4 regions of the Neomoorella thermoacetica genome follow, and region 3 is predicted to be linked to each of the others. Evidence: riboswitches for the same ligand, from Rfam matches in the RefSeq annotation. Region 3 holds a riboswitch; each other region holds the start of a gene.
What was found. Region 3 has a riboswitch for cyclic di-GMP ahead of MOTHE_RS01570 (ATP-binding protein). Riboswitches for the same ligand answer to the same signal wherever they lie in the genome.
Positions count from the first base shown of each region.

Region 1: another riboswitch for cyclic di-GMP. It lies ahead of MOTHE_RS14075 (methyl-accepting chemotaxis protein); the one in region 3 lies ahead of MOTHE_RS01570 (ATP-binding protein).
Region 2: another riboswitch for cyclic di-GMP. It lies ahead of MOTHE_RS07180 (methyl-accepting chemotaxis protein); the one in region 3 lies ahead of MOTHE_RS01570 (ATP-binding protein).
Region 4: another riboswitch for cyclic di-GMP. It lies ahead of flgB (flagellar basal body rod protein FlgB); the one in region 3 lies ahead of MOTHE_RS01570 (ATP-binding protein).

Region 1 is NZ_CP012369.1:668,379-670,577, forward strand. It holds gene MOTHE_RS03305 (polysaccharide deacetylase family protein) at 1-496, shown strand, start outside; cyclic di-GMP riboswitch class I at 710-796, shown strand; gene MOTHE_RS14075 (methyl-accepting chemotaxis protein) at 860-2,199, shown strand, end outside.
Region 2 is NZ_CP012369.1:1,430,049-1,432,247, forward strand. It holds gene MOTHE_RS07180 (methyl-accepting chemotaxis protein) at 1-820, opposite strand, end outside; cyclic di-GMP riboswitch class I at 1,017-1,104, opposite strand; gene ligD (non-homologous end-joining DNA ligase) at 1,261-2,199, opposite strand, start outside.
Region 3 is NZ_CP012369.1:307,963-310,161, reverse strand. It holds gene MOTHE_RS01570 (ATP-binding protein) at 1-873, opposite strand, end outside; cyclic di-GMP riboswitch class I at 1,042-1,127, opposite strand; gene MOTHE_RS01565 (cobalamin B12-binding domain-containing protein) at 1,602-2,199, opposite strand, start outside.
Region 4 is NZ_CP012369.1:699,646-701,844, reverse strand. It holds gene fliE (flagellar hook-basal body complex protein FliE) at 1-191, opposite strand, end outside; gene flgC (flagellar basal body rod protein FlgC) at 443-880, opposite strand; gene flgB (flagellar basal body rod protein FlgB) at 940-1,338, opposite strand; cyclic di-GMP riboswitch class I at 1,505-1,602, opposite strand; gene MOTHE_RS03460 (AbrB/MazE/SpoVT family DNA-binding domain-containing protein) at 1,844-2,047, opposite strand; gene MOTHE_RS03455 (hypothetical protein) at 2,101-2,199, opposite strand, start outside.

The DNA.
Region 1 (2,199 bases), 360 kb from region 3:
GGGGACCAGGGCCACCTTTTTCATGGTCGGCAGCCAGGCGGTAGCCCACCCGGATCTGGTCAAGGCCGTTCTGGCCGGCAATAACGAGGTGGCCAGCCACTCCTGGCGTCATGCCAACCTGAGCATGGTTTCCCGGGAAGCGGCTCGGGAGGACTTAAGCCAGACCGCCAGCGCCCTGGCCGCCATTACGGGCCAGAAGGTCAAGTATTTCCGGCCTCCCTATGGCGCTATGGGGCCTAACCTCCTGGCTGCGGCCGGGGACGTGGGTGAGAAGACCGTCACCTGGAGCGTCGATCCCCGGGACTGGTCCAATCCCGGCCCCCAGGCGATCATCCAGCGGGTTATGGCCAATGTCCGCGACGGCAGCATTATCCTTCTCCATGAGGCCCACCCCGGTACCCTGGTCGCCCTGCCGATACTCATTAAAGAACTCCGTGACCGGGGCTATGAAATAGTGACCGTATCGGAACTTATTGCCGCCGGTAAAATCCCCTAAGACCCGGCGTCTCTACCGGCCCTCATGCGGCTCCCCGTAGTGAACCCCCGCACCTTGCCCCAACCTTCATTTACATTGTTCGCTGGTTGGGGCGTCGGCCCCCTGGGGGCCCCTCCTGCAAATAGCCTTACCGCCCGCCGGCAATTTCTCTCCTGGTATATCTTGCATATTCTTCCTCTCCTGCGGTATAATAAGGGCGAAAAAAGGAAAAATTCCCCGAAAGGGCAAACCTGCTGAAAGGCAGGGGCGCAAAACTAGAGGGTCTACAGCCTTCACGGGCCATGACAGCCAGTTACCACGGGTGGAACGGGGCTACCCAGGGGGTAGCCTTTTAAATTTTGTCCAGGCAGGAGGAGGGTTCTTATGAGGTTTAAACTATTTAAAAAAAAGGGACTGCAGGTAGAAGGGCCGGACCCCCGGGCTCAAAAGAAGGCCCGGGCCGGAGGGAAGACGGGCGGTTTCTTCAGCCGCTTGAGCCTGGGGGTCAGGCTGGCGACCGGGTTCTGCCTGGTCATCGCCATTTTTGTCGCGGTGGTCATTTACGTCAATTTTAACCTCTTGCAGGTAGCCGCCCTTACCAACAGGGTAACTATCATGTACAACCAGGGCATGCTCTATAACGAGATGACCAGTTCCATCTGGGACGCTTACCGGCGGGCTACCGATTACATAATCAATGGTTCCCAGACCCACGCCTTGGGCTTTGACGACGCCATGAAGCGCTTTGATACCGCCCGCGCCCAGCTAGAAGGGCAACAACTCGACAGCCAGACGGCCGGCTACCTGACGGCCATGGCGCAGGCTGCCAAGAGTTTTACTGACACCTTCAAAAACAGCATCTTGAACACCAGCCAGAGTGACCGCATGGCGGCCCTGCCCATCCTGAGCTTCCAGATGGGGGCCTCCCTGGATAACATCAATAACATCGGTACCCATATGAACAAGGGTATAAGCGAAGAAACCGCCGCGGCGGAAGAACAACTGGCTGCCGCCGTCCGGAACGCCCGGGCCACCCTGCTCTCTGGATTAATCCTGTCCCTGCTCCTGGGCCTGGCGATCGCCTGGTTTATCAACCGCATGGTGGGCCGTTCCCTGGGCCAGGTGGCGGCCTATGCCGCCCGGGTGGCCGAGGGGGACCTCACGGCCGAACCCCTTCATATCACCAGTAAAGACGAGGTCGGCAAGCTGGCTGCGGCCTTCAATACCATGGGCGAAAACCTGCGCCAGCTCATCAGCCGCGTGCGCGACATGACCGGCCAGGTGGCTTCCGCCAGCCAGGACCTGGTCCGGATGTCCCAGGAAGTAGGAGATGCCGTCCGCCAGGTAGCCGCCACCGTTCAGGAAATGGCCAAAGGGGCCGAAGACCAGGCCCAGCAGGTCAGCGAGACGGCGACAGCCACCGACGGCCAGGCGGCCAAGGTAGAGGAGGTCCACCGCGACACCGAGGATATGGCTGCTGCTTCCGATCAGGTGGCGGCCAGGGCCGCCGAAGGGGCCAGAGCCGTGGCCGAGGCCACGGATCAGATGGCGGCCATATCCCAGCGTATGGAGCGCATGGCCCGCGCCGTCGAGGAACTGGGCAACCGTTCCCAGCAAATCGGCCAGATTGTCGGCGTCATCTCCGGCATCGCCGAGCAGACCAACCTCCTGGCCCTCAACGCCGCCATTGAGGCGGCCCGGGCCGGCGAGCAAGGACGGGGTTT
Region 2 (2,199 bases), 1.1 Mb from region 3:
CGGCGTATACTTCACTGGTGGGGGCCGTCATGGCTACTACCCAGCCGGTTGCTTTAACCGGGGCATAGGCGACCAGGTTCCGGACACCATTGCGGATATACTCATCTTCTCCTTCTTTATTTTGCAGCATTTTCTGGGCGACATTGTTCAGGCTCTGGGATTCAGTTTTCGTCAGGTTTTCGTTCAAAACTTTTTTAGCATCCGGGTGGGCCATGACCACGCCCGTGTTATCGAGCATGTAGGCGTAACCCGTCCGCCCGTACTTGCTGTTGTTTATCTGGTGTAATAGTGTCTGGCTGTCATAATGGGTACCCAGTATACCGATAATCCCCCCGGGCCCTTTAACCGGTACAGCTATGGTTATGCCCTCTTTGCCGGTGCTTCTATTGATAACCAAATTGGAAATAGCGGCCTTGCCTTTGATGGCCTGCTGGTAATAATCCCTATCGCTAATATTGACTTCTGGCCCGCTGGATGGAATTACCATACCGTTAGTCCCGGCAAAAAAAACTAAATTGGCATCAACCGTCTGCTCAGCTACCATCTTTACAAAAGCTCTAATTTGCTCTTTATCATTTGATTGCAGGACACTTGCAGTTGCATCCTTATCCATTTGCGTTAAACGGCTGTTAATCCAATCGTTCACATTTTCGGCCATACTGGTGGTAATTTGCCTTAGGGTCAAATAGGTGTTAGCTGTAAATTGGGCCTTACTGAAATAAAAGTTAACCAGGCTGATAATAATGGCTGGTATCAAGGATAAAATAAGGAACAGCGCTAGTAACCGGCTGCTAATACTATCGGCGATTTTAAGCTTCATAATCGTCTTCCCTTCTCGAATATAATTTGGCTAAGCTGGCCATGCACTGTAATTAAAGCCGAATTAATCATGACTGTCATCTGGCATTGTCCCGCATGGTTCCTTAGCAGGTCGTGTATCAGAACCAAATAATAAAAGCCTCCGCACCGGAAGCTCCCTCCTTTCCGTTACGGTAGCAAAAAGAAGTACCCCGGCTACCGGCAACCTGGCAACCATAGCCCTTGTCGGGCTTTAGGCCCATGGCTTTGCGTCCCTGCCTTTCGACAGGTTTGCCCTTTGTTGATGGTTAAGTTTACACATATCGACAAATTATGGACCCAAGCGACAAGTATTATAACATGTTATTCAAGGATTTGCAACGATTCTAAAATAACGTTCCATAATTAAATTGGTTCTTAAAGATTCAAAAATACCGTGGTTTTGTTTGTAATAAATCTTCTTCAGGTCGAGGTGCATTCCCATGGAGCCTTATCCCAGCGCAGGCCGCGGTAAGTGGGGTGACGGAGGCGGCCGTCCGGGGTCAGCTCCAGGTACTCCACCGTACAAACCAGCCGGGGTTGCACCCACCGGGGCTTCCTTAGCTCCGGGATGTTTTCCTTAAAAGGCGGCGGCCCGGGCTGGAGCTGCTGCAACTCTACCAGCAACTTCTTTTCCTCCTGCCGGTCAAAGCCTGTACCCACCTTGCCGCGGTAAACCAGCTGCCCCTCCCGGCATTCCGCCAGGATGAGGGACCCCAGGAGACGCCCGCCGGCTCCCGGTTCATAGCCGGCAATAATAAACTCCCCCGCCCGGGTGTGCCTGAATTTGCGCCATCGGGGTGAGCGTTTACCGGGGAGGTAAGGGCTGTCCAGTTCCTTGGCCATCACTCCTTCCAGCCCCTGGCCAACACAGGCCTCATAGAACTTCATACCATAGTTTTCAATAAAACTGGAGACAATCAGGTTCTCCCCCGGCGCTAATGCCTCCTGAAGCCTTTCTTTGCGCCAGCGGAGGGGCTCCGGCATAATGTTTTCGCCCTGGTAATAAAGGAGGTCAAAGGCGACAAAGATGGCCGGCATGCGCCTGGCCGCCTGCCTTACTTTAAGGGGGTCTCCCAGGCGGCCCCTCCCCTGGAGGAGGCTGAAGGAAGGCTTGCCATCCTTCCCGGGGACGATAATCTCCCCGTCCAGTACTGCCGGTTGCCCTTTTACCCGCTGGTGGAGGCTGGCCAGTTCGGGAAAGGTGGGTGTAATGTTCAGGAGGTTGCGGGATTGGAGGAGGGTTTGTCCCTCAAGGTAGGCCAGGCAACGATAGCCGTCCCATTTTATTTCATACAAGAAATCCGGGGAATCGAAGGGCCTGCTGATTACGGCGAGCATAGGCCTGATCTGGAACAGGGG
Region 3 (2,199 bases):
CTTCTGAACTTCACCCTTGGCCAGCTCATGTCCCTGGGAAAGTAATGAAGCAATCTCCGCCCGGGTCGAGAGCCTCAACCGGCCATTGGTAACAGCAGCAATGGCTTCCTGGTAAGCAAGCATCTCCTGCCGGCGCATCTGCCTTTCTTTATGGATAATCTCCGTAATATCGAAGGCCAGCAAGCCCCCGGAGTAAGGATCCAGGGGGATCCCATGCAGGTCAAAAACCCTTTTCCCGTCACTACTTACAATGAGCTCCCGGCAGTGGGTACCCTGGCGAATTGCCTTATGTATCAATTTTTCTATTTCCTCCGGGGGTAATTCTAGATCAGCCTGGCCCCCTAAATGGCGAAATCGTCCCCTTTCATAGCGCAACACGCTGCCGATCTGCATAGCCTTCAAAATCTCAGAGTTCTGGATTTCGGCAAGTAACCGCTCTTTTACCAGTTTCTGCAGGTGGACGGGGACCAGCTGGGATACTTGTTCAATAAAGTCCCCCGTACTTCCGGTTAATAAAGCGTACTCGTCACTGCTAAGGCGGGTAGCTGTTTCCTGATCCCGGTAAACAGTCAGGATATCAAAAAGGCGAATATTCCCCTTCCCTCTGGTGGGTACCCCGGCCACATCCAGGCTGAGGTTCTGATGAAGGTGAATACGATATTTCCCGGGTACCGGGGCATCTGTTTCTAATCCCAACTCCATCATATTTAAGACCAGGATACGGCCGTCATAACGCCTCCCGTCAGCTGCAACCAGATTTATTCCTATAGGTGACGGGGGCTTCCGGCGCAAAGAGCCCGGGGTCATAAAGTAATCGCAATCAGGGCAAGAACGTTCCGGGGTCTTCTGGTTACACTGACGACATTGTTGCATACTAGAACACCCCCTTTAAGCCGGTGTTAAGGCTAGGAACCCTGGGCTTTCAAAGAACAATCACCTCCAAAAGCCAGTCAACCCCCGGAGGCTGAATAAAAATAGAAAAGGCAGCCATTTAACATAACCAGGCTGCCTTTATAAAAACCTATCAATCAAGACTTTACTAGCGGCAGCCTGGCAGTCATACCGGTAACGGCTGTAGACCCATGGCTTTGCGTCCCACCCTTTCAGGTGGTTTGCCTTTTACACTAAAGCCTTCTACTGATTTGCAAATTTTTTAGTCTAGGGGGTGGAGAATTAGTTTTTTATCGCTCTTTTAGCCTTTTTATGGGAAACAAAACCAGAAAGGGTTCTTTGCGAGAAGAAGTTTTAATAGGGGTTAAATAAGGTAGGATTATTGTTTATGGAAAGAACAATAAGTGGTAGCCAAATTGCTTCCATCTTTTTACATTTACTACATAAATTACCCCCCCGTTGGGTTAATATGGTTCTTTTGGTAATTGCTTATCTGTAATTTCTTTGACATTGCTAGTGTACTCCTCTGACCAAGAATTACTAGACTAGATAAAATAAATTTCGACACGCATTATGGGATTCCTTCTTTATACAAAAAGACATTACCAAAGTAAAAGTAAAACCCGGGGTAAACCAATGGCATGAATAAAGAATAGGGGCCATTTTTCAGGCCCCATTCCTTATCGTTGCCAACCTTCCGTGCATTAACACTATGCTCCGAACACTTCCGCCGCCACCTTTACTCCATCGGTAGCCGTGGTGGCATAATAGTCCGCTCCTACATAATTCTTCACGGTTTCGTCTATATAGTTGCCTCCAATAACCACCCTGGTGTCCAGACCTGCACCCCGGATCGCTTCGATGGTTTCTTTCATCGCCTCCTGGCAACTGGTTAAGAGCACGCTCATGCCTACCAGGGGCGCCTTCGTTTCCTGCAGGGCTTCAACAAACCTCTCTTTCGGTACATCCACCCCCAGGTCGACTACTTTATACCCCGCCCCTTTTAACAGCATGATGACTATATTCTTGCCCAGGTCGTGGATATCTCCCTTCACTGTGCCGATCACTATGGTTCCTTTGTGTTCTCCACTTTCTCCCCCCAGGTGTGGTTCTAAAATATCCATGGCGCCCTTCATTATCTCGCCTGCCATTATTAATTCGCTCAGAAAATACTCGCCCGACTGAAACCGGTTGCCTACTTCTACCATGCCTTCCTGGAGGGTTTTGACAATCTCCAGGGGCGCGACTCCCCCTCCCAGGCGTTCTTTTACCTGCGCGAGTACCTGTTCTTCTTCTAGTTCTGCCATT
Region 4 (2,199 bases), 390 kb from region 3:
TCCACCTTACCGGCAAAATATTCCTGGGTGAGAGCGTCGGCCTGCTGCTGCAGGTTATTGAGTTCATCCAGCTTTTGCCGCAGGAGATTGCCGAAGGATTGGGCCACGGCATCCGTCCCCCCGGTTTGGGAAACCGGCCGGGTCTCCTGAAGGGGTGCCGGCATTAAAAGGGATACGGGTGTAAGGAGCATTGGGAACATACCCTCCTCGAATTATCCTTGCGGGCCCGGCTGGTAGCCGCGAAACAGGCTCGCTGCCCATACCTGCCTGTTAGCCGGCGGCCGGGCTCGCATGCAGTGCGCCATTTAAGGTGTAACTATCTAGATGGCATCGCCTGCCGGTGGTCTGCCGGAGTGATATGGATTCATCCAGGCAGCACTGCCGGCAGGGACCCGCCCACGGTCCCGGGCCGGTGATCTTTGTGGCCATCCAGCCTGGTAGCCTAACGGCCGATCTCCAGGGCCTTCAAGGTCATGGCCTTGGCGGCGTTCAAGACCGTCACATTGGCTTCATAAGCCCGCGAGGCGGTGATCATGTCGACCATTTCGTTGACGATATTGATGTTGGGTAAATGAACATAATCATTGGCGTCGGCGTCCGGATGGGACGGATCGTAGACCAGGCGCGGCGGGGAATTATCCTCGACAATGGCAGCTACTTCTACCCCGGCGCCGGGAGCCCGGGACGAAGGCCGCCCGGGTAGCTGCCCCATAGCTTCCTGCAATCTCTCGGCGAACACAGGCACTTCGCGACGGTAGGGACCGCCCCGGGGCGTGCGGGTGGTATTGATATTGGCCAGGTTGTTGGCGATAATATCCAGGCGCAGGCGTTCCGCCGTGAGGCCGGAGGCACTGATGGCCAGGGCCGGTAGCAGTTCCAACCTTTTATCCCTCCCTGATTTCCCCTTGTTTCCCTTACCTGCAGGCCGGATCCAGCCGCCTAACGTCTACCCTCGTTGATCACGTAGCGCAACATGGCCAGGCGGGTGTTGAGCTGCTGGACAGCAACGTTAAAGTTCAGGCTATTTTGGGCCAGGTCAACCATCTCGCGGTCGATATCGACATTGTTGCCGTCCTGGCGCATGGTGGTGCTGGTATCCCTGCTTACCTGGGGAGCGAGCTCCAGGCCGGATGGAGGCAGATGGTAGGGGTTGGTACGATACAGGGGCAAGCCCGGCTCGAGCCCCAGGGCCCGGCTGAGCTGGTCCTCAAAGGAGACCTGGTAGCGCTTAAAGCCGGGAGTATTGACATTGGCGATATTGTGGGCGATGGTCCTCTGGCGCAGGGTGGCCGTGTCCAGGGCCTTCTCCAGGACGTACATGGTCGGCGTCAGGAACACCCAATTCTCACCCTATTCCCTGAAAAATCGATGCTATTCTCCAACAGTTACCACTTTATCACTTTCGTGGTAATCTTGGTATCGGACAAAAGGCCCAATTGCCCCGGGACTAAAGTCCCATGCCTAAAAATAAAGGCCCTCTTCCGGGCATAACAATTTAACCGGTTACGGTAGCCTGGCAGCCATAGCCCGGTCTGTATCTACCAGGCCTTAGACCCATGGCTTTGCGCGCATCCCCTTTCGGAGAGCTTGCCTTTGACGCCCGGAGTAAGAAAGTTTTACCTTGGTTGCTTTCGGTATTTATTCAACACGTTTTGGCAAATTCTTGCAGGTGGAGAGAAATTTAACCAAAAAATAATGAGCCGTCTATGGAGAAACGGCTCTTTCATGCAATCAATACAGCCATTGGCCCTGCCTCGACAGGACCCACCAATTTATCGCCCTTGCCACTTAGAAAGCAAAGTAACCAGGATACGCTGCCTGTTGGCTAAAAACGTCAGGACTTCTACTTGATTAAACTCATCCTGGCCTGCTGGTACCTTCCTTCCCCGTAGCTTTCCAGCTGCAGGCGCCGCAGGATGACCATATCCCCCTGTACTTCCACAGCCACGTGATCGCCCGTTTCCCATCCCAGCTGCTGCCGTATTTCTTTCGGGATAACTACCTGCCCCCGGCTTGATAATTTTGTTATTTCAACCTGCTTGCTCATTGTCTTCCTTCCCCCCACCTATCCCTGCCCCTGTTCTCTACCTAAAACTTAACTTATAACCGCCGGTCAAGGCAGCGGGGCAGCATAGTTTTATTTTCCCGCCGGTAGGCCAGGCCCATTTGCCGGGCTGTTCGTACTTGCTCCAGCTCAGC